One region of the Pseudomonas sp. A genome, then DNA from elsewhere that is predicted to be linked to it. Evidence: riboswitches for the same ligand, from Rfam matches in the RefSeq annotation. Region 1 holds a riboswitch; each other region holds the start of a gene.
The links. A riboswitch is a leader RNA that binds a small molecule or an ion and turns the genes downstream of it on or off. The one in region 1 is predicted to bind cobalamin.

Region 1 (9,579 bases):
GCCTGCAGGCGCTGGCAGAACACATCGATGAACGCGGTGTTGGCCGCCTGCAGGTGCGAACGGTAGAACAGCAACGGCGCCACCGGATGCTCGGGGTTCCACTCGGCGTACCAGTCCTCGGGACAAGCCGTGCCCTTGGCTGGATGATAGACCGCCGTGCGCGGCAAGGGCTGTGGCTCGTCCCACGGGTAATCGCGCCCCAGCCACTGGCTGGCCAGGCAGTTGAACAGGTTCACCGCGTTGGCCTTGCCGCCCTGGCGCAGGAAGTGCCAGAGGCGTTCGGCCTGTTCGCCGCGAACCGTGCCCAGGTCGGTGAGCTCAGGGTCGGGGCGGTCGTCGCCGGGCACCAGGATCAGCTGTACCCCTCGCCCCGCCAGTTCGACCAGTTGCTCGACACCATAGCGCCAGTAACCGACACCGCCATGCAGTGATATCAGGATCACCTTGGCATGGCGCAGCACCTGGTCGATATACAAGTCGACCGAGGCGTGGTTCTGCACCTGCATCGGGTTGGCCAGGCGCACGCTGGGGAAATCCGCCGGCAACTGCTCGGCGGTTTCGGCGAGCAGCGCCAGGTGTGAATCGCCGCTGCAGAGGATCACCAGGTCGGCGGGGGTCTGGCCGAGATCGGCGATGCTGTCGTCCGGCACGAAGCCGCCGGGCTGGGTCCGCAGCAGGTGCATGGATCAGGCGCCCAGGGCCTGGCGCAGGCGCGCTTCCAGCTGCGCCGCGTCGAGATCCTGGCCGATCAGCACCAGGCGGGTGATCCGGGGCTCGTCGCTGCGCCAGGCACGGTCGAAATGCTTGTCGAAGCGGGTGCCCACACCCTGGATCAGCTGGCGCATCGGCTTGCCGGGGATGGCGGCGAAGCCCTTGGCGCGCAGGATGCCGAACTCGGTGACCAGCTGGGTCAGGGCATCGAGCAGCAGGCTCTCGTCGGCCTCGGGCAGGTCGATGGAGATCGAGTCGAAGGCGTCGTGGTCATGGTCGTCATGGTCATCGCCGTCGTGATGCGAGTCGTGATGGGTACGGCGACCGTCGATATGCGCCTCGGACTCGGCGCCCACGCCCAGCAACACTTCCAGCGGCAGGCGGCCGCTGCTGGCCTCGATCACCTTGACCGCCGGCGGCAGTTCCTCGGCCACCTCGGCACGGACCTTGGCCAGGCCCTCGGCGTCGATCAGGTCGGCTTTGTTCAGCACCACCAGATCGGCGCTGGCCAGCTGGTCGGCGAACAATTCATGGAGCGGCGACTCATGGTCGAGGTTCGGGTCGAGCTTGCGCTGGGCGTCGACCTGGTCCGGGTAGGCAGCGAAGGTGCCGGCGGCCACGGCCGGGCTGTCGACCACGGTGATCACCGCGTCGACGGTGCAAGCGTTGCGGATTTCCGGCCACTGGAAGGCCTGTACCAGCGGTTTGGGCAAGGCCAGGCCGCTGGTTTCGATAAGGATGTGGTCGAGGTCGCCGCGCCGGGCCACCAACTCGCGCATCACCGGGAAGAATTCTTCCTGCACGGTGCAGCACAGGCAACCGTTGGCCAGTTCGTAGACGCGGCCATTGGCCTCTTCCTCTGTGCAACCGATGCTGCACTGCTTGAGGATCTCGCCGTCGATGCCCAGCTCGCCGAATTCGTTGACGATCACCGCGATGCGGCGGCCCTGGGCGTTGTCGAGCATATGGCGCAGCAAGGTGGTCTTGCCTGAGCCGAGGAAGCCGGTGACGATGGTGACGGGAAGCTTGGCCAGTGTTTTCATGTCGCGATGCCCTTGGCAGCAATGGCGCGGGCATGCAGGACGACAGCCACGGCCATGCCGGCCTGGCGCGTTCGCCACCGGATCACCCCGCCCGGTTGAAAGTCGAAAACGTCACGAGGCAGGTCTCCTGGCTTGCACCGCTGCGGCTCGCTGGCCGGTGGGCCGGCGCCTTCCCGCGCGCCTGCGCAGTGGCTGTGCCGAACCCTTCAGTGCTTACAGTTGCGGGGGCAGCCGCGGCTTGTACCGCGTTCCCGTCTTAGCTCGGGCCAACGCCCGAGAACCTCGCAGCGGCAAGGCTACGCAGTGCCTGCCTGGCGGTCAACCGCCGCGGCGATTGACGCGGGCCCGGCCCCGTGATTTGCTAGCGCATTGCGTTCAGGTGCCCCCACGGGGGTGAAACGGGAAACCGGTGCGTCGCGTCTCCATTCCAGGAGCCGACAAGGCCGGTGCTGCCCCCGCAACGGTAAGCGAGAGAAGCGTCCGGACCACTGTGCCAGCCTCAAGGCATGGGAAGGTGACGCCATGGAAGGAGCCTTGCTCCACCTCGCGAGCCCGGAGACCGGCCTGACGAGCTCACAGTACACCCCGCGGTGGGCGGGCGTCGTCGTATCACTCGGGCCAGCCGTGCCCGGGGTCGTCGCGCATGCCCGTTGCCACAACAAAAGCAGCAGAGGAACGCGTCATGCCCATCACCAGCGCCAAACACAGTATCGCCACCCCCGTCAGCCTCAGCCAGCGACTGATCGTCGCGGTCGGCGCCAGCCTGCTGGGGCTGTGCCTGGTGTACTTCGCCGGTTTCTCGCACATCGAGGCGGTGCACAATGCCGCCCACGACACCCGCCACAGTGCCGCCTTCCCTTGCCACTGAGTAAATCCGCATGATTACGCGCATCGCCCGTACCGCGGGTTTCAGCGGCCTGCTCGCGGCCCTGTTGCTGACCCTGCTGCAAAGCTTCTGGGTCGCCCCACTGATTCTCCAGGCGGAAACCTACGAATCCACTGCCCCGGTCGCCGAACAGCATGAGCACGGCGACGCCGCAGCGCCCCATGAGCATGAACACAGTGCCGAGGCCTGGGCGCCGGAGGACGGCTGGCAGCGCGTGCTGTCCACTACTGGCGGCAACCTGGTGGTCGCCGTCGGTTTTGCCCTGATCCTGGTCGCCCTCTACAGCCTGCGCGAACCGAACCGCGTGGCCACCGGCGCACTGTGGGGCCTGGCCGGCTTCGCCGTGTTCTGCCTGGCACCGACCCTGGGCCTGCCACCGGAACTGCCCGGCACCGCCGCCGCCGACCTTGGCCAGCGCCAGACCTGGTGGATCGGCACCGCCGCAGCCACCGCCGCCGGCCTGGCGCTGCTGGTGTTCGCCCGGCACTGGTTGTTCAAGGTGCTTGGTGTGGCCCTGCTGGTGATCCCGCACCTGATCGGCGCGCCGCAACCCGCAGTGCATGAAAGCCTGGCGCCGGAAGCCCTCGAGACCCAGTTCAAGATCGCTTCCTGGCTGACCAACGCCGCGTTCTGGCTGGCCTTGGGCCTGCTCAGCGCGTGGCTTTACCGTCGTTCCAGCCAGGCCTGATGCGCGATCTGCCCGTGCAGCCGGCGATGTTCGCCGGCTTTGGTTGCCGCCGTGGTTGCCCGGTCGAGACACTGGCGGTGCTGCTGCGCCAGACGCTCACTCGCCACGCCCTGCCCCTCTCGGCCCTGCGCGCCATTGCCAGCATCGAGCCCAAGGCTCGTGAACCCGGCCTGCTGGCATTGGCCGAGCGCCTCGGGCTGCCTTACATCTGCTTCGACGCCACGCACCTGACGGTCTTCGAGCCGCTGCTCAGCCATCGTTCGGCCACGGTGTACGCCCAGACCGGCTGCTGGGGCGTCGCCGAAAGCACCGCCCTCGCCCTGGCTGGCGAAAACGGCCGCCTGCACGTGCCCAGGCAGGTACTCGGCGGCGCTACCCTGGCCTTGGCGATCGGCGGATAATCCGCGCCATATTTCTGCAAGGAACCCCCATGACGGTTTATTTCATCGGTGCCGGCCCCGGCGATCCGGAGCTGATCACGGTCAAGGGCCAGCGCCTGATCCGCCAGTGCCCGGTGATCATCTACGCAGGCTCCCTGGTCCCCGCCGCTGTACTGGAAGGTCACCAGGCGCACACCGTGATCAACAGTGCCGAACTCCACCTGGAACAGATCGTCGAGGTGATGCGCCAGGCCCACGCCAATGGCGAGGATGTGGCCCGCGTGCACAGCGGCGACCCCAGCCTGTACGGCGCCATCGGCGAACAGATCCGCCACTTGCGCGAACTGGGCATCGGCTACCAGATCGTCCCCGGCGTCACCGCCACCGCCGCCAGTGCCGCGCTGCTCGGTTGCGAGCTGACCTTGCCCGATGTGGCACAGACCGTGATTCTCACCCGCTTTGGCGACAGTTCGCCGATGCCGGCCGGTGAACAATTGGCCGACCTGGCCCGCCACGGCAGTACCCTGGCCATCCACCTGGGCGTGCGCCACCTGGCCCGCATCGTCGAGGAGCTGCTGCCACACTATGGTGTCGACTGCCCGATCGCGGTGGTCCATCGTGCCACCTGGCCGGACCAGGACTGGGTCAAGGGCACCCTGGCGGACATCGGCGAACGCGTGGCCGCCAAAGGCTTCCGACGCACCGCGCTGATCCTGGTCGGCCATGTGCTGGGCGACGCGCCGTTCGCCGACTCGGCCCTGTACCGCGCCGGTCATGCCCACCTCTATCGCCCAGGCTCGTGAAACGATTGCCGACCGGGGGCGCGGCGTAGCACACTGGATTTTCCAACTGGACGGAAACCAAGCCCATGCTCGAACTGCGCCCCAACTGCGAATGCTGCGACACCGACCTGCCCGCCAATAGCCCGGATGCACTGATCTGCTCGTTCGAATGCACCTTCTGCCGTGCCTGCAACGACCAGCACTTCCACAACCGCTGCCCGAACTGCGGCGGCCAGCTGGTGATCCGCCCCACCCGTGTCGGCAAGGTACTGGACAACAATCCCGCCTCGACACAACGTGTGCACAAGCCGCACGCACCCTGCGCCTGAACCTTCCTTGTAGGACTTTTCTACAGGTTGGTGCAGGTATTTCAACACACCTATACTCGCCTATTACCAAGGCTCCTGAATATCCGTAAGGTGCGCGCTGCCCAGCAAGTCCGCTGCCCAGCGCCTGTAATCGTAGGCTGGAAGCGCGCTGCACTTTGACAGGAGTTACCTGAATGACGTCCGTGCTGTTGGTCGATGACCATCACATTGTTCGACTTGCCGTACGCATGCTGCTCGAACGTGAACGCTTCACCGTCGTGGGGGAAACCGGTAAAGGCAAGGAAGCCGCCCGTTTGGCCGAGCAGACCAAGGCGGATGTGGTCATCCTCGATATCGGCCTGCCGGACCTCGACGGCATGGAGGTGATCAAGCGCCTCAAGCTGATCGACCCGCCGCCGCGGATCATGGCCCTGACCGGCCAACCCGCCGACCTTTACGTGCGCCGCTGCATGGACGCCGGCATCTCGGCCTTCGTCAACAAGGACGAAGACCTCGACGCCCTGGTCTTCGCCCTCAAGGCCCTGGTCAAGGGTTACTCGACCTTCCCGCAGATGGCGGTCAACAGCAACACCCTGGAAAGCGAGACCGAGCGCCTGAGGCTACTGTCCAACCGGGAAGTGGAAGTGCTGCGCCGGCTCAGCGCCGGCCAGAGCAACAAACTGATCGGCGAGCAGATGAACCTCAGCGCCAAGACCATCAGCACCTACCGCGGCCGGATCATGGAGAAACTCAAGGTCGAGTCGCTGGTGGAAATGGTCGACCTGGCCAAACGCAACAACGTGGCCTGAGCCATGCACCAGGGGACATCGCTTTGCCTGCTGCTGGTCGCGCTGCTGTCGCTGCCCACCCAGGCGCAAGTGCACAGCGAGCCCCGCCACCTGCTGGCCCGCGCCCTGAGCGTGGCGCCGCCGCTGGCGGTGGCTGCTTCCGACCGCCAGTGGCTCAATGAACGCAGGCGCCTGGTACTGGGCAGCTCGCACCCGGACTACCCGCCCTTCGACATCAACATCAGCCAGGCCGACTACGAGGGCCTGAGCGCCGACTACGCCGGTCTGATCGCCGAACAACTGGGTGTGCCGATCGAGGTGCGCCGTTATACCAGCCGCGCCCAGGCCCTCGACGCGCTGCGTGCGGGCGAAATCGACCTGCTGGGCAGCTCCAATGCCTTCGAAGCCAGTGATGCCGACCTGGTACTGAGCACGCCCTATGCCGACGACCTGCCGGTGATCGTGTCGCGACAGAACCAGAGCCTGCCCGAGGGTGACGACCTGGAAGGCCTGCGCCTGGCCATGGTCGACCATTACCTGCCCATCCACACGGTGCAGCAGCTCTACCCACGCGCGCAGTTGAACCTCTACCGCTCCACCCTCGCCGGTGTCGCCGCGGTGGCACTGGGGCAGGCCGATGTCTACCTGGGCGATGCGATCAGCGCCGACTACGCGATTGCCAAGGGTTTCCAGGAACGGGTCAAGGTCGATCACTTCGTCAAGGCGCCAACCAGCACTTTCGCCTTTGCCCTGGCGCGCGACAACCAACGCCTGCTGCAACTGGTCGACCTCGCCCTGGGACGCATCGCCGACAGTGAGCGACTGAACATCCTGCGACGCTGGACCGGAGGCAGCACCAGTGTCCTGCTCGACCGTCGCCTGGACGCCCTGACGGCCGAGGAGCGCGACTGGATCGCCCGACACAGGCAGATCAAGGTGATGATCAACACCTCTCTCGCGCCGCTGAGCTTTACCGATGCCCAACAGCAACCACGGGGCATCGCCCTGGACTTGCTGGAGCGTATTGGCCTGCGCACCGGCCTGCGCTTCCAGGTCGTCGAGTCGGAATCGTTCGAGGACATGGTCGAGCAGGTTGCCCAGGGCAAGGCCGACATGATCGCTGCCATCGGTTACGGTGTGCTTCGCGCCCAGCGCATGCGCTACAGCCGCCCCTACATGATCAGCCCACGGGTCCTGGTCACCCGCCAGGACGCGCCAGCGCTGGACGCCGTGCAACCTCTGCAAGGCCAACGGGTGGCGTTGCTGCGCGGCTCGCCTTCGCTCGAAGGGCTCGAACGCCAGTACCCAGGCCTGCGCACCGTCGAACGGGAAAACCCCCTGCAACTGATGGAGGCCGTGGCCAACGGTGACGCCGATGTCGCCCTCAGCTCGCAGATCAATGCCACCTACTTCATCAACCAGGTGTTCAACGGCCGGCTCAGGATTGCCGGGTTGCTGGGCGACGAACCGGCGCTGGCGACCTTCGCGGTAAGCCCGACGGAACACCAGTTGCAGGCGATCCTCGACAAAGCGTTGCTGAGCATTCCACCCGACGAGTTGGAGCAACTGGTCAATCGCTGGCGCACCAACACCGTGGTCAGCGACAGTCCCTGGCGCAACTACCGCACCCTGGCCCTGCAGGTCCTGGTACTGGCCGCCCTGCTGCTGACTGGCGTGGTGTTCTGGAACACCTACCTGCGCAAGTTGATCCACCAGCGCAGCGAGGCCCAGCGCGCGCTGCAGGAGCAGCTGGCGCTCAGCCGCGGCCTGCTCGAACAATTGCGCCAGGCCAAGGACGATGCCGAACAGGCCAGCCGGGCGAAGAGCACCTTCCTGGCGGTCATGAGCCATGAGATCCGTACGCCCATGAACGCCGTCATCGGCCTGCTGGAAATGGCCCTGGAGGACAGCCGGCACGGTCATAGCGATCGCCAGGCCCTGGAGGCGGCCCACGACTCGGCGATCGGCCTGCTCGAGCTGATCGGCGATGTGCTGGACATCTCACGCATCGAGTCCGGCCACATGACCCTGCAACCGGTGGCCATCGACCTGGTCGAGCTGATTCGCTCCACCCTGCGGATCTTCGAGGGCAGCGCCCGCCTCAAGGGGCTGGCACTGCGTGCGGTGCTGCCTGCCGCCCCGGCCTGGGTGCTCGCCGACCCGCTGCGCCTCAAGCAGGTGCTGTCGAACCTGCTGAGCAATGCCATCAAGTTCACCGACCACGGTCAGGTCGACGTGTCGTTGCTGATGACCTCGCTCGATGGCGGCCTGCAGCAGGCCAGCTTGCAGATCAAGGACAGCGGCGTAGGCATCGGTGCCAGCGACCAGGCGCGGCTGTTCACCACCTTCTCCCAGGTCGATGGTCGACAGGCGCGCCAGGGTGCCGGCCTGGGGCTGGTGATCAGCCGCGAGCTGTGCGAACTCATGGGGGGCGAACTGACCCTGCACAGTATCGAGGGCCTGGGGACCCAGGTCGATGTCCGCCTCACCCTGCCCGGCGCCGAGCCCAGCGCCGACGCGATGCCCGACAACGCGGTGGTCGCAGCCCTCAGCGGGCCGCTAAAGGTCCTGGTGGTGGACGACTACCCGGCCAACCTGCTGCTGCTGGACAAACAGCTGCGCTTGCTGGGCCACCAGGTGAGCCTCGCCGACCAGGGCAAGGCGGCGCTGGCACTCTGGCAGGCGGATCATTTCGACGTGGTGATCACCGACTGCAGCATGCCGGTCATGGATGGCCATGAGCTGGCCCGCGCCATTCGGGCGCAGGAGCGCGAGACTGGCTCATCGGCCTGTCGCATCATCGGCGTCACCGCCAACGCCCAGGCCGAAGAGCGTCAACGCTGCCTGGACAACGGCATGGATGAATGCCTGTTCAAGCCGATCGGCCTGCAGGCGCTCAAGGCCTGCCTGCCACTGGCTGCCGCGCCCCAGCCTGACCCGGCTGGGGAAGCGCCGCGCTCCAGCGGCTTCGACCTGGCCGAGCTGCGTCACCTCACCCAGGACGACAACCAGCTGATCAGGCGCCTGCTGGAGCAACTGGCACGAAGCAGCGCCGAAGACCTGCAAGCACTGCAGGCGCTCGGCGCCAATCCGTTACCCGAGGCCCTGGTGCCCGTGGTCCACCGGGTCAAGGGGGGCGCCAAGATGCTCAAGGTCAGGGGCGTGAAACAGGACTGCGAGGCCCTGGAGCAGGCCATCGCCCAAGGCGAACCGGTGGACCGGCTGCTCGCCCGGCTCCAGGCCAGCCTGCGCAGCCTGGAGCTGGAACTGCGCCAGAGCCTCAGTGCAATTGAAGGGTCGAACTGATCTGGCTGATGGCGTCCACCACGTGCCGCGAACCCTGCTGTATCTCCATGATCACCGTGCCAGCCTCGTTGGCCAGCTCCACGCCAAGCCCCGTACGGGTCAGGCTCGATTGCATGCTGGCCACTGCGGTCAGTGACAGGTCATGATTCTGTCGCACCACCTCGACGATCTCCAGGGTCGCCTTGCTGGTACGCGCCGCCAGGTTACGCACCTCGTCGGCGACCACGGCGAAGCCCCGGCCATGCTCGCCGGCCCGGGCCGCCTCGATGGCGGCGTTGAGTGCCAGCAGGTTGGTCTGGTCGGCGATGCCGCGAATGGTCAGGACGATCTGGCCGATCACCTCGGACTGCTTGCTTACCGCGTCGATGGTGCGGGCGGCATCGTTCAGCTCGGATGAAATCTGCTCGATCACCTCCACCGCCTGCTGCACCACCTGGGTGCCCTTGCGCGCGCAGGCGTCGGTCTGCATCGAGCTGGCGTGGGCGGCATCGGCAGCGGTCTGCTGGGTGCTGATCTGACGGGTGATGTCACTGGCGAACTTCACCACCTTGTACAACCGGCCCTTGTTGTCGAAGATCGGGTTGTAGGACGCCTCCAGGTACACGGTCTGGCCTTGCTTGTTGACGCGTTCGAAGCGGTGCGAATGGTACTCGCCGCGGTTGAGCGAGGCCCAGAAGTCGCGGTACT
Region 2 (9,579 bases), 540 kb from region 1:
CGCCGGTGACGTGACCACGGTGCCGTACAAGCAGATCGTCATCGCCGTGGGCGAGGGCGCCAAGGCGTCGCTGGCGGCCTTTGATCACCTGATCCGCACTTCGGCGCCGGCCTGACGGCAGCGGGGTGTAAACGTGAAACCGCCGCCATTCCTTCGGGGATGGCGGCGTTCTTGTGTTGGGGCTATCGCGGGCAAGCTCGCCCCATGTGGGTGATCCCGGTCAGGCTGGATTACCCAGCGCTTCGTCGGCGGCCTTGCCGCGCCCGCCCAGCCACACCAGCAGCAACCCGGTCGCCGCCAGCAGGCCACCGGCCATCGGCACCGCCGCATAGCCCAGGTCCAGGCTGATCACCGCGCCACCCAGGGCGGCGCCGACGGCATTGCCCAGGTTGAATGCACCCACGTTGATCGATGACGCCAGCCCCGGAGCCTCGGCTGCGGCGATCATCACTCGCATCTGCAGCGGCGGCACCACGGCGAAGGTGAACATCCCCCACACCAGCAAGGCCAGCGCGGCGCCGACATGGCTGCCCAACACCAGCGGCATCAGCAGCATGATCGCCGCCAACGCGCCGAGGAAGATCCGTGCGGCGCCGTCCAGCGACCAGTCGGCCAGCTTGCCGCCCAGGCTGTTGCCGAGGGTGAAGCCGACGCCGATCAGCACCAGGCCGAGGGTGACGAAACTGTCGGAGGCGCCGGTCAGTTCGGCGAGCACCGGGGCGACATAGGTGTACAGGGTGAACATCGCGCCGGCGCCCAGTACCGTGGTGGCCATGGCCAGCAGCACGTTGGGGCGGGCGATCACCGCCAGTTCCTTGCGCACATGGGGCACGCTGCCGCGCTCGCCCTTGGGCAGGGCGTACCACAGCGCCGCGATGGCCAGCACGCCGAGCACCGCGGTGCCGGCGAAGGCCATGCGCCAGCCGACCTGCTGGCCGAGCCAGGTGGCGGCTGGCACGCCGCCGATGTTGGCGATGGTCAGGCCCATGAACATGGTGGCCACGGCGCTGGCCTGCTTGTCCCGGGGCACCACGCTGGCGGCCACCACCGCGCCCAGGCCGAAGAAGGCGCCGTGGTTGAGGCTGGTGATCAGGCGCGAGAGCAGCAGGGTGTAGTAGTCCGGCGACAGGGCCGAGAGCAAGTTGCCGACGGTGAAGATGCCCATCAGCATCATCAGCGCGGCACGCTTGCCGAAGCGGCTGAACAGCAAGGTCATGATCGGCGCGCCGACCATCACGCCGATGGCATAGGCGGTGATCAGCATGCCCGCGCTGGGGATGCTGGCACCGACGCCATCGGCGATCACCGGCAACAGGCCCATGGGGGTGAACTCGGTGGTGCCGATGCCGAAGGCGCCGATGGCCAGGGCGAACAGCACCCGTTTGGGGGAAAGCGTGCTCATTGGGAGCTCCGAAAAAGCGGTTGAGAGCGGGGCGGTGGGCCTCCATGCCCGAAGGATATCAGTCCCAGGCTGGCGCCAGGCCGTCCGGGCTGACTTCGCGGCCGTTGCGCTCCAGGGTGGCGATGCGCGCCATGTCGTCGGCGTCAAGGCGCAGGCTGCGGGCAAGCAGGTTGCTGGCCAGGTTCTCGCGTTTGGTGGACGACGGGATAACCGCATAGCCCAGTTGCAATGCCCAGGCCAGGGCCACCTGGGCCACGGTGGCCTTGTGCTTGGCGGCGATCTCGGTCAGCAGCGGATCCTTCAGCACCTTGCCGTAGGCCAGGGTCATGTAGGAGGTGGTAGTGATGCCCTGCTCCTGGAGGAAGGCAGTCAGCTTGCTGTTTTGCAGGTACGGGCTGAGTTCGATCTGGTTGGTGGCGATCTCGCCCTGGCCGACCACGGCGATGGCCTGGCGGGTCAGCTCGATATTGAAGTTGGAGATGCCGATCTGGCGGGTCAGGCCCTGGCGCTTGGCGTCGGCCAGCGCCTGCATGTATTCGGGCAGCTCGACGCCGTTGCCCGGCGCCGGCCAGTGGATCAGCAGCAGGTCGACATGGTCGGTGCGCAGTTTGGCCAGGCTCTCGCGCAGGCTGGGGATCAGTTTGTCGGCGGCGTAGTGGTCGACCCAGATCTTGGTGGTGATGAACAGCTCGTCGCGCGGCACGCCGCTTTCGGCGATGGCCTGGCCGACCTCGGCCTCGTTCTTGTAGATCTGCGCGGTGTCGATGACGCGGTAGCCCAGCGCCAGCGCCGACTTGACCGAATCGATGACGGCCTGGCCGGTGAGGCGGAAGGTACCCAGGCCAAAGGATGGAATGCTCATGCAACTGCTCCTGTCGAGTGAGGGGATCGAGGCCCGGGCAGTGGGGCACGGGATCGAACGGGTAGGCGCAGTGTGCGGTGTTCGGCGGGATTGATTAAGCCGTTGACGCGCCAAGGTCCTTTGACCTGGAGTCATGAATACCTGGTTGGATTGTGAGCGGGGCGAGGCAATGGCGGCTATCGCGGGGCAAGCCCGCAGGGGCTGCGCTGACTGCTCTCAGTAACAGCGCAGCCCCGGGGGTGGGCGATCTGCGGCAGGTTGGCAGTGCTGTCAGGCGACCGGTATCAGCGGGTCGGCCGCTGCCAGTGCCGTGGCCCGGTCCGCTGCTGGCGGGTAGATCCACACCGAGTTGATCTGCTGCTTGAGCTGCTTGGCCTCGGCCTTGTCGGTCGGTGGCGAAACGGTACGTTCCCAGCCTTCGGTGTACACCGCGCCCCAGGCGCCGAGGTCCAGGCAGGTGACGTACTTGGGCTGGCTGTAGGTCATCGGCGCCACGCCGATCAGCTCGGCGGCGGCGTTGTTGCCGGCGTAGCGGCCCAGGGGGATGGCGTGCTGGCAGGACATCACGGCAAAGTTGCCGACCTCGTCGCAGGCCGCGTAGGCCACATCGCCCGCGGCATACACATCCGGGTTGCCGATGACCTTGAGCTGGCCGTCCACATGCAGGCGGCCCTGGCGATCGCGCTCGCCGGTGATCTGCTCGGTCAGCGGGTTGGCCTTGAAGCCGACGGTCCAGACCACCGTATTGGCGGCGATGCGTTCGCCGTTGTCGAGCAGCACGCCACCGGCATCCACCGAGGCCACCGTGGCGCCGCAGACCCATTCGATGCCCAGCGCCGCCGAGGCCTGCTCGATGGCCGGGCGGATACCGTCGCCCAGGGCGGCGCCGATCTTCGCCCCGCGGTCGACCACGACGATGCGCGGCGTGACCTTGTCGCCCAGGATCGCCCGCAGCCGGCTGGGCAGCTCGGTGGCGGTCTCGATGCCGGTGAAGCCGCCCCCGGCCACCACCACGGTGTTGCGCGCCGGGCTGTCGGGGCGGGCGGCCAGGGACTTGAGGTGTTCTTCCAGGCGGGTGGCTGACTCGATCTTGTCGACGTCGAAGGCGTGGCGGTCGAAGCCTTCCAGCGCCGGGCGGTTGAGCAGGCTGCCGCAGGCCATGATCAGGCGGTCGTAGCCAAGCCTGGCGTCGATGCCGCCGGGCTGGCGGTACGCCACTTCACGGCTGGCCTGGTCAATGTGGTAGGCGCTGCCTTTGACGAAGCGCACGTTGACCGCATCGAACAAAGCCTGCAGCGGCGCGCCCATGGTGTGCACATCGGGTTCGTAGAAGCGGGGGCGGATGTGCAGTTCCGCCTGGGGGGCGAGCACGGTGATCTGCACGTCGTCGTGTTTGTGCTGGTCGAGCAGGCGGGCGGCGCCGAGGGCGCTCCACAGCCCGGCGAAGCCTGCGCCAATGATCAGGATCTGTTTCATGGGGTGCTCCTGGATGCCGCGATTATCGATGTTGTCGCTGCGGCAGTGGGAAAAGGGTACGCCTTGTGGGTGGGCCTGGATTGCGGCCCGACAGGCGTGCAGCAGATGCTAAAGGCGTGCCCCGTTTGCCCCTAGGCCAAAGAACCCTGGATTTCGGCCAGCGGCACGCTGCGGGCAAAGCGTGCCCGGTAGTCCCGCGGGGTCACCGCCAGATGGCGCTGGAACGCCAGGCGCATGCGCTCCTCGCTGCCGAACCCGCAGTGGCGGGCAACCTGCTCGATATGCTGGTCGGAGTTCTCCAGCAAGCGCCGCGCCGCCTCCAGGCGGAACACTTCGATGGCCTTGGCCGGGGTGCGGCCGGTCTTGTGCTTGTACACCCGGGTGAAGTTGCGCAGGCTCATGCGCGCCTGCTCGGCCAGCCGCTCGACCGTCAGGCGCGGGTCGCCCAGGTGCTCGTTGAGCCACAGGTGCAGGGCCTCGAAGGCGGCGCCGTCCTCGCCCTGGGCCTTGAGCAGTTCGCTGAACTGCGCCTGGCCACCGGGGCGCTTGAGGAACACCACCAGTTCGCGGGCCACCTGCATCGCCACCTCGCGGCCGCAGTCGGCCTCGACCAGGGCCAGCGCCAGGTCGATGCCGGCGCTGACCCCGGCCGAGGTCCACACCTGGTCCTGCTGCACGAAGATCGACTCGGCATCCACCTCGATGGCCGGGAAGCGCCGGTGCAGCGCATCGCACATCGCCCAGTGGGTGGCGGCCCGGCGGCCGTCGAGCAGGCCGGCGGCGGCCAGCAGGAAGGTGCCGCTGCACACCGAGGCGGTGCGTCGGGCGCGCTGGGCGGCCTGGGCCAGCCAGGCGATCAGCTCGGCGTGATCGGGGAGGGTGTGGACGATCTCCGGTGCGCCGGGCACCACCAGGGTGTCAAACGGCTCGCACAACCAGGGTGCCAACGGTTCGGTGCCTATCGACAGGCCTTCTGCGGTGGGCACCAAGCCGCCTTCGAGGCTGGCAGTGACCAGGCGATAGCCCGACAGGCCACGCGCGGTACGGGCCTTGGTCGCGGCCCAGAACACCGTCTGCGCGCCGGTGAGGTCGAGCAGGCCCATCTGCGGGTAGGCGAGGAACAGCAGGGTGCGCGGCTGATCCAGGGCGTGCACGGGCGGGGTGGGGATCTGCGGGATGTCGGTCATGGCGCGCTGCTTGTGACGGAGGCGTAGCGCTAAGTCGAGCACCTGGCGCGGCGCCGATCAAGCGCCGCGCGACAGGCGCAGGCGCCGAGGCTTTGCAGGAACAGCGTGGGAGCGGGCTTGCCCCGCGATGACGTCGGCCCAGGTTGGCGAAGCATCGCGGGGCAAGCCCGCTCCCACGCTGCCCCAGTCAGATCGGAGATTTACGTTTTGAACCCCGAGTGGGCTGTACCTGCCTCAGAAGCTGTAGTCGACCGTGGCGAAATACGAGCGCGGCGCGCCCAGCAGCCATTGCTCGCCGCTGAAGCTGGACTGGGCGTACTGGCGGTCGAACAGGTTGTTCAACTGCAGGCCCAGGCGCACATCGGGCAGCACCTGCCAGCCCAGGTTGGCGTCGACCACCGTGTAACCCGGCACGCGCTGGTCGTTGGCCGCGCTGGAGTAGCGCTCATCCACATAGCGCAGGCCGATACCGGCATCCACGGCCTGGCCGAATCCCTTGCTCAGCCACAGGTTGGCGGTGCGCCGCGGCACATCCTGCGGGCGGTTGCCGGCGCGGTCGTGCACCGTGCCGTTGTTGCCTTCCTCGAGGAAATCGTCGTACTTGGCCCGCACCAAAGCGGCATTGGCCGAGAGCTGCCACTGGTTGCCCAGCGCCAGTTCCAGGCTGGCCTCCAGGCCGTCGGAGGTCTGCTGGCCGGCCTGCTGGCTGTCGTGGGTGAGCGGGTTGTACACCGGCAGTTTCTTCTTGACGATGTGATAGGCCGCCAGCGTCCACTCGCCACGGGTATCCCAGAAACGTTGCTTGAGGCCGATCTCGGTCTGCTTCGCTTCGGTCAGCTCCAGGCGCTTGTTCGGGCGCTGGGTGAGCAGGTCGCCGACGCCGTCCTCGCTGGTGGAGTACTGCCCGTACAGCGACAGGTCGTCGGTGAGCGCGTACACCAGCCCGGCGCGCCAGTTGCCGCCTTGCAGGCTGCGGTCGCTGCGGGCGTTGTTGACCAAGTCGTCACGGTCGATGTGGTTCTGGTCGCGGCGGATGCCGGTGACCAGTGCGAGACGGTCGCTCAGCTGGGTGCGGTTTTCGGCGAACAGGGCGAAGGTGTCGACCTTGGACAGCGTCTGCGCGCGGGTCGGGCTGAGGCTGTGGAAACCGCCCGGAGCCGGATGCCACGGGTCGAGCGGGTCGCTGCTGCCATCGCTGTAGGGCGAGTTGCTGTCGACGTTGAAGCGGATGCGGTTGTATTCGGCGCCGACCACGGTCTTGTTGGCCAGGCCGAACAGGCCATGGTCGAAGGTGAAGCTCTGGCGATCGCCGAGCTGCTCCTGGTTATGGCGAATCTCGAGGAAGCTGCCGCGCTGGATTACGCCGTTGGCGGCGTCCCAGGCGTAGGACTCGGCGTTGCGCCACTGGCGGCGGCTCTTGATGTAGTACAGCTGGTTGCTGGCGCTGACACTGTCGCTGAGGGTCCAGTCGGTGGTCAGGCGCGTCCACTCGTCGTGGTAGCGCTGTTCGTCGTTGCTGACGTTGTAGTTCTTGCGGCGCACGCTGCTGCGCAGGTGCCCGTCGATCAGCGGGGTGCCGTAGTAGTTGGCTGGTTGCGCATCGCCGCGTTCGTGGGCGAGGGTGAAGCTCAGGTCGTCGCTGGCATCGAAGCGCAGGGCGGCGCTGAGCGCCAGGCTGCGCGAGTCGGTGCGGTCGACCCAGCCGTTGCCGGCCTGCTGGTTGAGGGTCACGCGGTAGCTCAGCCGCTCGCTCAGGCTGCCGCCGCTGTCCAGGCCCAGTTGCTGGCGGTCCCAGGAGCCGTAGCCCAGGCGCAGGTGGTTGCGGATGTCACCGGCGTACGGCTTCTTCGGCACCACGTTGACCACCGCGCCGGTGGCGCCTTCGCCGTACAGCACCGAGGCGGGGCCGCGGACCACGTCGATGCGCTCGACCATCCACGGGTCGACCGGAAAGGTCAGGGTGCCGGCGCCGGCGTACAGGCGCGAGCCGTCGAACAGGGTCATCACCGAACTCTGCCCGGTGAAGCCCCGGGCCGACAGGCCGGTACCGCCGTCGCCCGGTGTGCCGATGAAGGTCAGGCCCGGCGAGCGGGTCACGGCGTCCTGCACGGTGAGGTTGTTGCGCTGCTGGATCTGCGCCTCGGTCAGGCTGCTGGTGCTGGCCGGGGTGTCCAGGGCGCTGAGGTTCAGGCGCGAGCCGGCCGGGGTTGGCGTGGCCAGGTCGATGACCTGTGGCTCGCGGGTGTCGGTGATCGCCGTGGAGGGCAGGGTGAGGGGCGCCACTTCATGGTCGTCGGCCAGTGCTGGCAGGGACACGGCCAGGCAGGCCGCCAGGGTGTGAAGCTTGTTGAATCGGGACATGTCGTTCCACTGCTGCAGGAAGGAATGGATCCCGGTGGAAAACACGCAACGGCGAAGCGCGCACGCAGGCGCGCGCGGATACCGGCCTGCGCCCGCCCACCGCGGGTTGCCAAGTGAAGCCTCAGGCCGGTCTCCGGGCTTGCGAGGAGCATGAAGCCTTCACCTTCCCATGCGTGCGCACAGTGGTCTGTCGAAGGATTCGCTCGCTTACCGTTGCGGGGGCAGCGCCGGACTTGTCGTGACAACGACGCACCGGCTTCCCGTTTCACCCTGCGCGCGGCGGCGCAGGACACCTGAAACTGGCGCGCATCTGACCATCGAACGGGTGGCGAGTCAATCGCCTGGGTGGCAGGAAAATATCTGGTGGGGCAATGGGTTAGCTGCAATTGCGTTGTCGCTGATCGCGGGGCAAGCCCGCTCCCACGGCGATACCCTGGCAGCTCCAGGCAATCGGATCGTGGGAGCGGGCTTGCCCCGCGATGGGTTCAGCGCCCGCGCCGACGCGAAACCCGCGCCTCGATATTCTTGCGTCCGATCAGCAGCGCCGGCTTTTCCACCACCGGCTCGTCTGCCAGCCACTTGTACATCACCAGGCAGTCCACCAGGCCCAGCTCGGCATGGCGGTAAGCCCTGGGCAGGCGGCCGACGGTCTCGAAGCCGAGCTTGTGCCACAGCGCCACCGCCACCTCGTTGCTGGCCACCACCGAATTGAACTGCAGGGCCAGGAAGCCCTCCTGGCGCGCCAGCTTCTGCGAGTGCTCGCACATCAGCCTGGCCACGCCCCGGCCGCGGGCCTGCTCGCAGACCATGTAGCCGCAGTTGCCGACATGCCCGCCGGGGCCGGCGGCATTGGCCTTGAGGAAGTAGGAGCCGAGCAGCACGCCGTCGTCCTCGGCCACCAGGGTGCGCAACGGGGTTTCCAGCCACAACCGACGCGCCTGGTCGACGTCCAGGGCCGGGTCGAAGGCGTAGGTCTGGCGGGCCTGGACAATGGCCTGGAAGGTCGGCCAGAAGCGTTCGAAGTCTTCCGGGGTCATGGGGCGGATCTGGATCATGGTGGTTCCTGCACGGGCTGAACCGCCAAGTCTGGGTGTCGCGGCGCCGTCGCGCAAGGGCGGCGGCGCCATGAAGTTTCAGGCGCCAGTCTTGCCCACGGCGTCCAGCGCCCTGGCCGAGTAGACCAGCGCGGCGCCGGCGTTCATTGCCACCGCCACGCCCAGGGCCTCGGCGATCTCCTCGCGGGTGGCGCCGTGCTTGACCGCCTGCTGCGAATGCACGGCAATGCAGCCGTCGCAGCGGGTGGTGACGGCGACGGCCAATGAGATCAGCTCACGGGTCTTGGCGTCCAGGTGATTGGTCTTGGCCCCGGCGCCGCTGGCGGTCGCGTAGCCGGCCACGGTATCGGGTGAGAGTTGCTTGAGATCGCCGATGCCGGCCATCAACTGCTTACGGTAGGCGTCCCAGTCCATCATGCTCATCGTCTTCACCTTGTCAGGTTGGCAACAGGAGCATTCAGGCTAGTCGATATTTCGCTGGAGGGGCTGGCCCCAGGGAGGATGGATCAAACCCGGGACCTGTTCGAATCACTGGTCAATCGGTCGGTACCCGGCGCAGCGCCGCCGCCAACGCGACGGTCAGTGCCACTGCCAGGCCCATGGCGAGGCCGATGGTCACGGCAACCCCCAATCGTTCCAGCAACCCCGCCATCGCCAGGTAGAATGCAATCACTCCCAGCGCACCAATGGCATTGCCCCGCACCATCGCCGCCATCCCGGCTCGGCCGCCCTGCACATGGGCGAACACCACCAGCGGCCAGGCGATCACCGGTATTGGCGCCAGCATGCCGCTGGTGGCCGGCCCCAGCCAGCTGGCCAGGCTGGTGGTGATCATCAGCAGCGAGGTGGCCGATACCATGCGCAAGGGAATCTCCCAATACCGCTGCCGGGGACGGGCGAGGGTGTCGGGCCTGGGCTCGCGGCCACTGGCGCGGATCAGCACGCCGATCAGCAGCAGCGCCACGGCCACCGACAGGTAAAGCCCACCCCAGTGGGTGAAGGCATAGGCCGCCAGGCCGTAGAACAGGATCGCCAGCAGCACGGCCGGGGCGATATCGACCCTGCGCGTGGCGAACAGGTAGAAGGCGTAGGTGGCCTGCACCGCCGCCAACCCACCCAGCGCGCCGGGCACCGCGCCCAGGGCGAAGCCCGTGCCTTGCTCCAGGCACAGGAAGGTCATCACCAGGGCCGAGGTGATCGGCAGACCGGACAGCAGCCCGCCGAGCAGTCCGCCCC
Region 3 (9,579 bases), 260 kb from region 1:
CGGGTAAGGGCTGCACGAGCCGCTGCGATAGCGCTTGCGCAAGCGTAGGCGCAGGATGCCCACCGCGATGCCCAGGACCGCCATCAGCGTGCCGAGCACGGACAGGCCGATCACCAGCGTGCGCCAGCCGTTGTCGAAGCCGAACCCGCCGCGCAAGGGATAGAGCCAGTGCAGCCAGGCACCGACCCAGTTCCAGGCGCGCTCCTGCGCGGTGGCGTCGCGGACCACTTCACCGCTGCGCCCGGACAGGTACAGCCAGGTGCCGGCGGCATCGTCCACCCGCACCCGGTGCAAGGGCCGGTCACCGTCCAGTGCCCGGGAGTGGGTCCACATGTCCTCGTCCACCGTACCCTGGTAGGCCAGTGCCGCGTCACCGGCGTACTGCCGGGCATTGGCCAGGGCCCAGGCGGCATCGGCCTGAGCCAGGGACGCGCCGCTGGCGGCATCGAGGGTGACGCGGCGCCCGTCGGCCAGCTCCAGCAGGTAGTGCGCCCGCCCGCCCAGGCTGGTCAGGCGCAGTGCCTTCAACGGCTGCTGCGCCCACTGCGCCGGCAACTCGGCGCAGCAACCCGCCGGCAGTGCCGGCAGGTGGGCCAGGCGCTCGGCCGGGGTCAACTTGGGGTAGCCGACATACAGCATGACCACCCCGGAGACGAACCACAGCGCCATGAACAGGCAGGCGACGATACCCAGCCAGCGGTGCCACAGGTACAGCTGGCGTTTCAGGCCCATCAGTAGCGCCACTGCACAGCGACTTCCAGGCTGCGCGGCTCACCCAGGTAGTACTGGGTGTTGGTCTGGTGGATGAAGCGGGCGTAGACCTCGTCGGTGAGATTGCGCAGCCGCGCGCTGAGCTGCACGTGCTGGTCCAGGTCGTGGGTCATCGACAGCCCGTAAACGGTGTACGACGGCACCCAGGCGGTGTTGGCGGTATTGGCGTACACCGACGACACATAGCGGGCGTCGGCGCCGACCTGCCAGCCCGGCGCCAGGTCGTAGGTCAGCCACAGGTTGGCGACCCGGTCGGGGATGTTCACCGGGTTCTTGCCCTTGCGCGAGTACACCACGCCGCCGATGGTCTCGTTGAATTCGTCGTATTCGGCGTTGACCCAGCTGAAGTTGCCCGCGGCCAGCAGCTTGGGCGTGACCTTGAACGAGGCCGCCAGCTCGATGCCGGTGGAGGTCTGCTGGCCCGCCTGCTCGGTGGTGTTGGGCACGGTCGAGGAGGGCACCGAGATGTTCTTGCGCACGATGCGATAGGCCGCTGCAGTGGCCGAGCCGCGCCCATCGAGGAAGTCGAACTTGCTGCCCACTTCCACCTGGCGGCCGGTGCTCAGGTCGAAGTCGCCGACCTGGCTGATCGAGGCGCCGGTGAGCGAGCCTCCCGGCGGTTCGGCCGAGGTGCTGTACTGGGTGTACAGGCTGACATTGGACGTCAGGTCGTAGACCAGGCCCAGGCGGCCGGTGAAGGCGTCCCAGCGCCGGTCCAGCTTGGCCCGGGTCACGTGGTCGACCACGTCGAAGTCGATATGGTCGTAGCGCAGCGCGGTGATCAGCGACAGCTGGTCGGTCAGGCGGGTGCGGTTTTCGACGAAGCCCGCGGTGGTGTCGGTGTTGGTGCTGCGGCCTTTGGCCCGCGGCGCGTCCATGCCGGGGATGTCGAGGAAGTGATCGGGTTGGAAGCCGTTCGGGTCGATGCGGTCGAAAGCACCCTTGGACAGTGGGTAGTTGGTCTGTTGGTTGCGGTTGTAGTCCACGCCGAACGCCCAGTCGCTGGCCAGGCCGAACAGCTGGCCCTGGTGGGTCAGCTCGACGCGGTTGCCGTTGACCTCCTGGTCGTGGCGCTGGCGGTAGCCGCCGGAGCGGTCGATGGCGGTGTTGCCGGCGTTGTAGCGGTACACCTCGAGGTTGCGGTAATCGCGCTGGCCGTTGTAGTGGTAGAAGGTGTTGCGCAGCTGGTTGCTGTCATCGATGCGGTAGTCGGTGATCGAGCGCAGCCAGCGCGTGCGCTGCTCGTAGCGGCCGTCCTCGACGTTGTAGTTGTTGAAGCGATTGTGCTTGTCGATATGCAGGGTGCCGACCGCCGGCTGCAGCACCGGCGAGCCCCAGTACGGGCTGTCCTCTTTTTCTTCCAGGTACTCGATGGCCAGGGTGTGCGACAACTGGTCGTTGATGTCGCTGAGCAGCGAGAAGGCCAGGTTGCCGGCCCCGTTCTCCTGGCGGTCGATATAGCCATTGGTGCTGGTGCGGCTGTAGTCGAGCCGGGCGTAGTGGCGTGGGCCGTCGCCGCTGTTGAGCGCCTTGTTGAAGCCGACCGAGGTCTCCATCGTGTCGTAGCGGCCATAGCTGACGCGGCCTTCGAAGATGTCTTCGTCGCGGTTGGCCAGCTTGGTGATCATGTTCAGGCTGCCACCGACGGCGCCGCTGCCGTTGAGGAACGACGAGGGGCCGCCGAGCAGTTCGACACGGTCGTAGATCCACGCCCCGACCGGTCGCCCGGCAGCGCCGTACTGCAGGTTGATGCCATTGAACAGCTGGCTGACCTGGGCACCGTTGAAGCCGCGGTACGACACGTAGCCGCCCCAGCCGGGCGGTGCCGAAGCGTTGACCCCGGGCAGGGCGTTGGCGGCGTCCTGGAAGTTGCGCGCGCCGATGCGTTCCATGGTCTTGCGGTCGGCGACGCTGACCGAGGCGGGGTTTTCGCGGGCGCTGAGGTTCAGCCGCGAGCCACTTTCGATAGGGCGGTCAAGGTCGAGGCCGGTGGCCTCCTTGGGTTGGTCGGCGGTGGCCGTGACGTTGCTGGCGGGCAGGGTCAGGGTGTCATCCTGCGCCCAGGCGCAGGTTGCGCTGCCAACGAGCAGCGCCAAAGTGGTCATGCGAAACATGCAAGGCTTCCTGGCTGAAATCGGTTAGCGCACGCCCGCTGCCGATCAGGCAGCGCAGGGCGTGGCGATGTCAGAACGCGAGAAGCGAAGCAGGAGAGGCGCGCGGATTGACCAGTGGCCAGCGCTGCTTGGGCAGGGGTGGCGCGGGTTGCCTGGGTAAGGGTTTGCTCGACTCCCCGGCGAGCAAGGCCAGCAGGCCGAAGAACACGGCCAGCAGGGTGGCGCTGAACAGGCTGGCGATCACGCAGTCGCCGCCGGCGGGCAGCACCGGGTCGCTGATGTCCTGGTCGCCCTTGAACACGCCGCTGCTGTCGGCCGCGCACCAGGCGGCGTCATCCAGGCCGGCCAGGCGCAAGCCCGCCATCTGGCCATGGCCCATGGCGCACAGCAACGAGCCGAACAGGATGCTGAAATACAGCACCCAGGCGACTTGCGATCGTGTGTGGCGGGCCAGCTTCATCGGCAAAGCTCGAAGGGAATGAGAATAGGTTCGGCGTGCGGATTCTACAGCGTTTGAAACATCTGCCTAGAGTGCTCGGCCGATAAAAAACATTCGAATCGATTCACCTGGCTGGCTTGACGCCTCTCGGCCCCAGGTGTTCAGATGCCGACCGATTTCAGGTGTCCCATGCCGCCGCGCATGGGGTGAAACGGGAAACCGGTACGCGCTTCGCGCCAGTCCGGTGCTGCCCCCGCAACGGTATGCAAGTGATGCCTTCGACAGACCACTGTGGCCAGTGCGCCATGGGAAGGTGAAGGTGTCTTGTCTTGCGAGCCCGGAGACCGGCCTGGAATGTGGTAGGCAAACTCCTGCGGTGGGCGGGCATGGGCCGGTATTGGCTGTGCGCGATCCCTGCTCCTGCGTGCTTCTGCGAAAGTCACTTTCGAGAAGAGCATGATTGCTGTGATTCACTCCCGACGTTTCTCCCCCAAGGCCCGGACCCTGCTTCTGGGCTGCCTGGCCAGCCCCCTGGCACTGGCCGAAAACACCCCTCTGATCCTCGACCAGCAGATCGTCGCCGCGCCCTCGGTGGAGTCGACCACGGTCGCCGCCATGGCCCAGTACGGCAGCAAGGTCGAGATCGTCAGCCGCGAGCAGATCGAGCGCGCCGGCCCCGGCGCCGACATCACCCGGGTGATGCAGATGTTCATCCCCGGCTTCTACGTCGCGCCGAAGAACGGCCCGTTCGACTACGGCACCTACTCGCTGCTGGGCGGGCGCAACGACGACACCTTGATCCTGCTCGACGGCGTGCGCCTGAACAACCGCCTGTACGGTGGCCTGTACCTGGACACCCTGCCGGCCAACGCGGTGGAGCGCATCGAGGTGCTCAAGGGCGGCCAGAGCCTGTTGTTCGGCACCCAGGCGGTGGCGGGGGTGATCAATATCGTCACCCGCAGCCCGCAGCGCCGCGAGGCTTCGGGGGAGGTCAACCTGGGCCTGGACAGCTTCGCCGGCAACAGCAAGGACGCCCGCGTCGAGCGGATCTTCAGCAATGGTTTCGGCGACCTGGGGCTGCTGGCCTATGTCAGTCACAACGTCTCCGACGGCTACCAACCGTTTCGCAACCGTGACTACAGCGGCAACGTCAGCGACAAGAAACGCGGCTACGAGGTGAGCACTTTCGGCGGCAAGGCAATCCAGGCCTTCGGCGACGCTGCGCGGCTGGAGCTGTTCTACCAGTACACCGACGCCAACCTCGATTTCGCCCGGCCGGTGAACAACTACAAAACCACCAATGACCGCGTGCAGCAGATCGCCACCGCCACCTTCGAGCAGCGCCTCAACGAGCGCCTGAGCTACTTCGTCAAGGGCCATGTCAACGACTGGGACACCCGCTACACCCGCATCAACAACCGCGCCGACGGCAGCCGCAACGTGGTCAACCACAACGACTACTGGGGCTTCACCGACTGGGGTGTGCAGGCCGAGGGCAAGGCCGAGCTCGACGGCGGCCATGTGCTGGTGTTCGGTTCCGACAACCAGTGGTTCAAGGGCCAGGACGACGTGCTGTTGATCGACGACAACGAGGCCCAGGCCAATGCGCTGTATGCCCAATTGAGGCCCAGGATCGAGGCCCTGCCGAACTGGCACCCGAGCCTCGGCGTGCGCCACGAAGCCATGAGCGGCGGCGACAGCGCCACCGTCGGCATGCTCACCTCGCTGTACGACCTGAACGACAACTGGCAGCTGCGCGGCCAGTACGGCAGCGCCTACAAGCTGCCCAACGCCGAGCAGCTGTTCGTCAACGAGCCTGGCGACGAGATCGGCAACCGCGACCTCAAGCCCGAGAAGAGCCGCAATGCCGAGCTTGGCCTGGACTACCACGGCCTGCTGCTGGCGCGTGAGTTCAGCGCCAGCGTCACCGTGTTCCGGCGCAAGATCACTGACCTGATCACCCTGGACGGCAGCCAGTGGGTGAACGGCCAGGGCCAGGTGCAGATGCGTGGTTTCGAGGCCGATGCACGTATCCAGCTCGACGACCAATGGAGCCTGCAGGCCGACATGACCCGTAACCTCACCGAGTCGCGCACCGGGGCGACGATCAACGACGTGCCGAGTTTCTTCGCCCGCTCGCGGCTCGGCTACGAATCGGCAGACCGCAGGTGGGGTGCCGGAGGGGCCATTCGCTACATTCGCGATGTGGTCAGCTCCAAGGGCGTCGACTATGGCCATTACTCGGTGGTCGATGCCGATGCCTATCGCTACCTGGATGGCGCCCGCCAGCACCGGCTGAGCCTGCTGGTGGAGAACCTGTTCGACCGCGACTATGTCACCAGCCGGGCGAGCAATGTCGACAACCTCGGGCGGCCGTTCACCAGCGAACTGCGGTACACCTACACCTTCTGAGGGGCGTGAGCATGGACTATCAGCGTGTGCTGTTCGTGGGCCCCGGTCTGGCGAGTGGCTCGGTGGCCGAGGCGTTCGGCGCCGAGGTTCGCGACCTGCGTGGCCGCGAGGTGGACCGGGATATCGTCGATACCCTGGAGGGCTTCGACGGGCTGTGGGTGGTTATCCGCGAGGCCCTTGACCTGGGCATTGAGCGCTTGCTGGTAGTGGACCTGGAACCCACCTCGGACAGCGCCTACCTCGACTGGCTGCGCGATGAACTGGGGCGCCTGGCGCAAGGTCGCGCCGGCATCTGGGTCACGGCCCAGGCCCTGGGCCGGCGCGGGCTGGATGCTCGGGCGGCGTGTGCCAGCGTCGGCGAGCATGCCCGTCACCTGCCATGCGACCAGGTCAACGCGGTGGCCAGCGATCCGGACTGGTCGCGGGTACCCGAGCATGCCCGCCAGGTGTTCCTGTGCACCGGCCCACGCTGCGTGCGGCGCGGTGCCTTGCCGTTGTGGAAACGCCTGCGCCGCCAGTTGCTGGAGCGTGACTTGATCGAGACGCCAGGCGGCGTGCTGCTGACCCGTACCGGTTGCCAGTTCCCCTGCAACCTGGGGCCAGTACTGACGGTGCACCCGGACGGCTGCTGGTATCGGGTACGTGATGATCGGGAGGTGGAGGAGTTGGTAAAAACGCATCTAGAGGGCGGAAGGATCGCCGAAAGATTGCTGATCAAGGGAGGGACATGCGATGCGTAAAGCCTGGTTGCTGTCGCTAGCCCTGTGCTGTGGCACACCGGCCCTGGCCGAGCGCTTTCGCAACTGCGGGCAAGACTGGCAACGGCCCGCGGCGACGCCTGCGCGTATCGTCGCCCTCAACCAGCACGCGGCCGACCTGCTGCTCGCCCTTGGCGCCGGGCCATCGATGGTCGGGGTGGCCTACCTGGACGACAACGGCGCCGCCTACAAGCAGGGTCGCTACCAGGGCGTGCCGGTGATCGCCCGGGAGTATCCGGCCAGCGAGGTGCTGTATGCGCAAAGGCCGGACCTGGTGGTCGGCGGATTCGCCACGGCTTTCGGCGATGGGGTCAGCTCGCGAACCCGGCTGGCCGGCAACGGGATCGCCACCTACCTGCTCGAGTCGGCCTGTGCCGGTCATTCCCTGGACTACTACGCCCATGTCCGGCGTGACCTGACCCTCCTTGGCGAAATGCTCGGCAGGCAGGCGAGGGCGCAGGCGTTGATCGAGGCGATGGAGGCGGACCTGACGCGGGCCAGGGCGATCGCGCCTATCGGCAAGCCGCTGTCGGTGTTCTACCTCGACAGTGAAGTCCGGGGGCTGGACAGCGAAGGCGGGCGGGGTTTCGTCACGCCATTGCTGGCCGCCGCCGGGGCGCGCAATGTGCTCGGCGGGATTGACCAGTACCGGGTGACGGTCAACCGCGAGGCGCTGCTGAGCAGCGACCCCGATGTGATCCTGCTGGCCGACGCCCTGTGGTCGCCGGCCAGCCGCAAGCGTCAGCTGCTGGCCCGTGATCCGGTGCTCTCGAGCCTGCGGGCGGTGCGCGAGAACCGCATGATCGATATCCCGTTCACCCAGCTGGTGCCGACGCCGGCCAGCGGGCGGGTGGCCCTGGAACTGGCGCGGCGGCTCAGGGAAGTGGCTGTCCCATAGCTGGCCAGCCCTGATCGCGAAGCTTGGCGTGGGAGCGGGCCTGCCCCGCGATGGGCTGGGTGTTACTCGCCGATGACCAACTGACGCGCCAGCTGGTTGTGACGCTCCAGTACTCGCGGCAGGTCGACGGTGGTGATGCGCCCACCCTGAACCACCACACGCCCGTTGATCACGCTGGTGTCGACATGGGTCGGGGTGCAGAACACCAGCGCCGCCAACGGGTCGTGCAGGGCGCCGGCATAGGCTACATGGCCAAGGTCGAAGGCGACGAAGTCGGCGACCATGCCCGGGGCGAGGGCGCCGATATCGTTGCGGTTGAGCACCTTGGCGCCGCCCAGGGTGGCGATCTCCAGCGCCTCGCGGGCAGTCATCGCATCCGGTCCGAAGCCGACCCGTTGCAGCAACAGCGCCTGGCGCACCTCGCCGATCATGCTGGCGCCGTCGTTGGACGCCGAACCATCGACCCCCAGGCCCACCGGCACGCCGTGGTCGCGCATCTTGCGGATCGGCGCGATGCCTGAGGCCAGGCGCATGTTCGAGCACGGGCAGTGGGCGACCCCGGTGCCGGTGCGGGCGAACAGCTCGATGCCGTGCTGGTCGAGCTGCACGCAGTGGGCGTGCCAGACGTCGTGGCCGACCCAGCCCAGGTCCTCGGCGTACTCGGCCGGGGTCATGCCGAACTTCTCGCGGCTGTAGGCGATATCGTTGACGTTCTCGGCCAGGTGGGTGTGCAGCGACACGCCATACTGACGGGCCAGCACCGCCGCCTCGCGCATCAGGTCGCGGCTGACCGAGAACGGCGAGCAGGGCGCCACCACCACGCGCAGCATCGAGCCGTGGCTGGCATCGTGGTAGTCCTCGATCAGGCGCTGCGACTCCTTGAGGATGTCGCTTTCCTTCTCCACCACCGAGTCCGGCGGCAGGCCGCCCTGGCTGCGGCCGACGCTCATGCTGCCGCGCGCGGCGTGGAAACGCATGCCGATCTCCTCGGCGGCGTGGATGCTGTCGTCGAGCTTGCAGCCGTTGGGGTAGATGTACAGGTGGTCGCTGGAGGTGGTGCAGCCCGAGAGGATCAGCTCGGCCATGGCCGTCTGGGTCGATACCGAGATCATCTCCGGGGTCAGCCGCGCCCAGATCGGGTAGAGGTTGGTCAGCCAGTTGAACAGCTCGCCGTCCTGGGCCGCCGGCACCACGCGGGTGAGGCTCTGGTACATGTGGTGGTGGGTGTTGACAAGGCCCGGGATGACCACCTTGCCGGTCATGTCGAGGATCACGTCGGCATGCTGCGGCAGGGTATCGCTGGGGCCGACCTGCCTGATCACATTGTCTTCGATATAGAGGCCGCCGCGTTTGATCTCGCGGCGTTCGCCGTCCATGGTCACCAGCAATTCGGCGTTCTTGACCAGTAGTGTCTTGGGCATGGGTGTCCCTCCCGCTTGGGGTGTGTTTTCTGATTGTAGGGAAGCGTCAGGCGCCGTGGCGAAGCCCGGCGTCGAAGGCTGGAGCAGAACCGCGCACGCGCAGGATCGGCCCTGGCGAGGGCGTATCGGGCGTGTGGGTCGATGGCAGCAGGGCGGATACGGCGTTCAGGACGCACGGCATTCGAGAAGGGGGCCCGGAGAGGTTGGGCGATAGCGGATGTCGCATGGCTTGAGCCTGTCGCAATACGCAACGGCGATGACCGTTGTCGTAGGCGTGAGGCAGTGTAAACAGAATTTCTTTTTTTTGTATACGAGTTTTTTGCCGCAATTCTGACGACTGCGGGACGGGCCACTCTCATGGAACAAACTTGATTTAGCTTGACCCTGTGGGAGCGGGTTTATCGGACCGCCGCACCGCCGCGAAGAATCCAGCGCGGTGTATGGCACCGGCTGCGCCGGTGTTCGCGGGCAAGCCCGCTCCCACGGGGATCGCGCCAGATTCTAAAAATTGAGCAAGACAGTTGCTCCCACAATGATTCAGGGCGTGATTGATGTCGTTGCGCCGGTATGCGACTGTCTCGCTACCAGCCACTGTCACAGGCCGGCAGGTTCGCGCGGGCTGATTACACTTTGGAAATCGCCACACGGGGAGTACCTGGGATGGGCTGCGCGTTGATGGGGCATGCGGCAAGGCTGGCGTCTGCACGGGGCAGGCGTTCATGAACAACCGTGGCCGGAGTATCTCCCTGCAATGGCTGGTGGCGCT

Region 2: another riboswitch for cobalamin. It lies ahead of AC0MAZ_RS19155 (TonB-dependent receptor); the one in region 1 lies ahead of AC0MAZ_RS16970 (CbtB domain-containing protein).
Region 3: another riboswitch for cobalamin. It lies ahead of AC0MAZ_RS18085 (TonB-dependent receptor plug domain-containing protein); the one in region 1 lies ahead of AC0MAZ_RS16970 (CbtB domain-containing protein).

What each region holds. Positions count from the first base shown of each region.
Region 1 covers NZ_CM149873.1:3,787,755-3,797,333, forward strand. The annotation lists gene cobN (cobaltochelatase subunit CobN) at 1-683, opposite strand, end outside; gene cobW (cobalamin biosynthesis protein CobW) at 687-1,754, opposite strand; cobalamin riboswitch at 1,855-2,054, opposite strand; cobalamin riboswitch at 2,114-2,336, shown strand; gene AC0MAZ_RS16970 (CbtB domain-containing protein) at 2,437-2,622, shown strand; gene AC0MAZ_RS16975 (CbtA family protein) at 2,633-3,328, shown strand; gene AC0MAZ_RS16980 (cobalamin biosynthesis protein) at 3,328-3,729, shown strand; gene cobM (precorrin-4 C(11)-methyltransferase) at 3,759-4,511, shown strand; gene AC0MAZ_RS16990 (DUF1272 domain-containing protein) at 4,577-4,819, shown strand; gene AC0MAZ_RS16995 (response regulator transcription factor) at 4,993-5,607, shown strand; gene AC0MAZ_RS17000 (transporter substrate-binding domain-containing protein) at 5,611-8,892, shown strand; gene AC0MAZ_RS17005 (methyl-accepting chemotaxis protein) at 8,867-9,361, opposite strand; partial or broken gene AC0MAZ_RS17010 (PAS domain-containing protein) at 9,452-9,579, opposite strand, start outside.
Region 2 covers NZ_CM149873.1:4,323,656-4,333,234, reverse strand. The annotation lists gene ahpF (alkyl hydroperoxide reductase subunit F) at 1-115, shown strand, start outside; gene AC0MAZ_RS19175 (MFS transporter) at 221-1,402, opposite strand; gene dkgB (2,5-didehydrogluconate reductase DkgB) at 1,461-2,264, opposite strand; gene AC0MAZ_RS19165 (NAD(P)/FAD-dependent oxidoreductase) at 2,535-3,740, opposite strand; gene AC0MAZ_RS19160 (GlxA family transcriptional regulator) at 3,872-4,927, opposite strand; gene AC0MAZ_RS19155 (TonB-dependent receptor) at 5,162-7,288, opposite strand; cobalamin riboswitch at 7,396-7,600, opposite strand; gene AC0MAZ_RS19150 (GNAT family N-acetyltransferase) at 7,774-8,343, opposite strand; gene AC0MAZ_RS19145 (carboxymuconolactone decarboxylase family protein) at 8,422-8,766, opposite strand; gene AC0MAZ_RS19140 (hypothetical protein) at 8,879-9,579, opposite strand, start outside.
Region 3 covers NZ_CM149873.1:4,050,382-4,059,960, reverse strand. The annotation lists gene AC0MAZ_RS18100 (PepSY domain-containing protein) at 1-726, opposite strand, end outside; gene AC0MAZ_RS18095 (TonB-dependent receptor) at 732-2,885, opposite strand; gene AC0MAZ_RS18090 (DUF2946 family protein) at 2,956-3,345, opposite strand; cobalamin riboswitch at 3,488-3,691, shown strand; gene AC0MAZ_RS18085 (TonB-dependent receptor plug domain-containing protein) at 3,781-5,736, shown strand; gene AC0MAZ_RS18080 ((2Fe-2S) ferredoxin domain-containing protein) at 5,748-6,476, shown strand; gene AC0MAZ_RS18075 (ABC transporter substrate-binding protein) at 6,469-7,392, shown strand; gene AC0MAZ_RS18070 (8-oxoguanine deaminase) at 7,455-8,813, opposite strand; gene AC0MAZ_RS18065 (HD domain-containing phosphohydrolase) at 9,533-9,579, shown strand, end outside.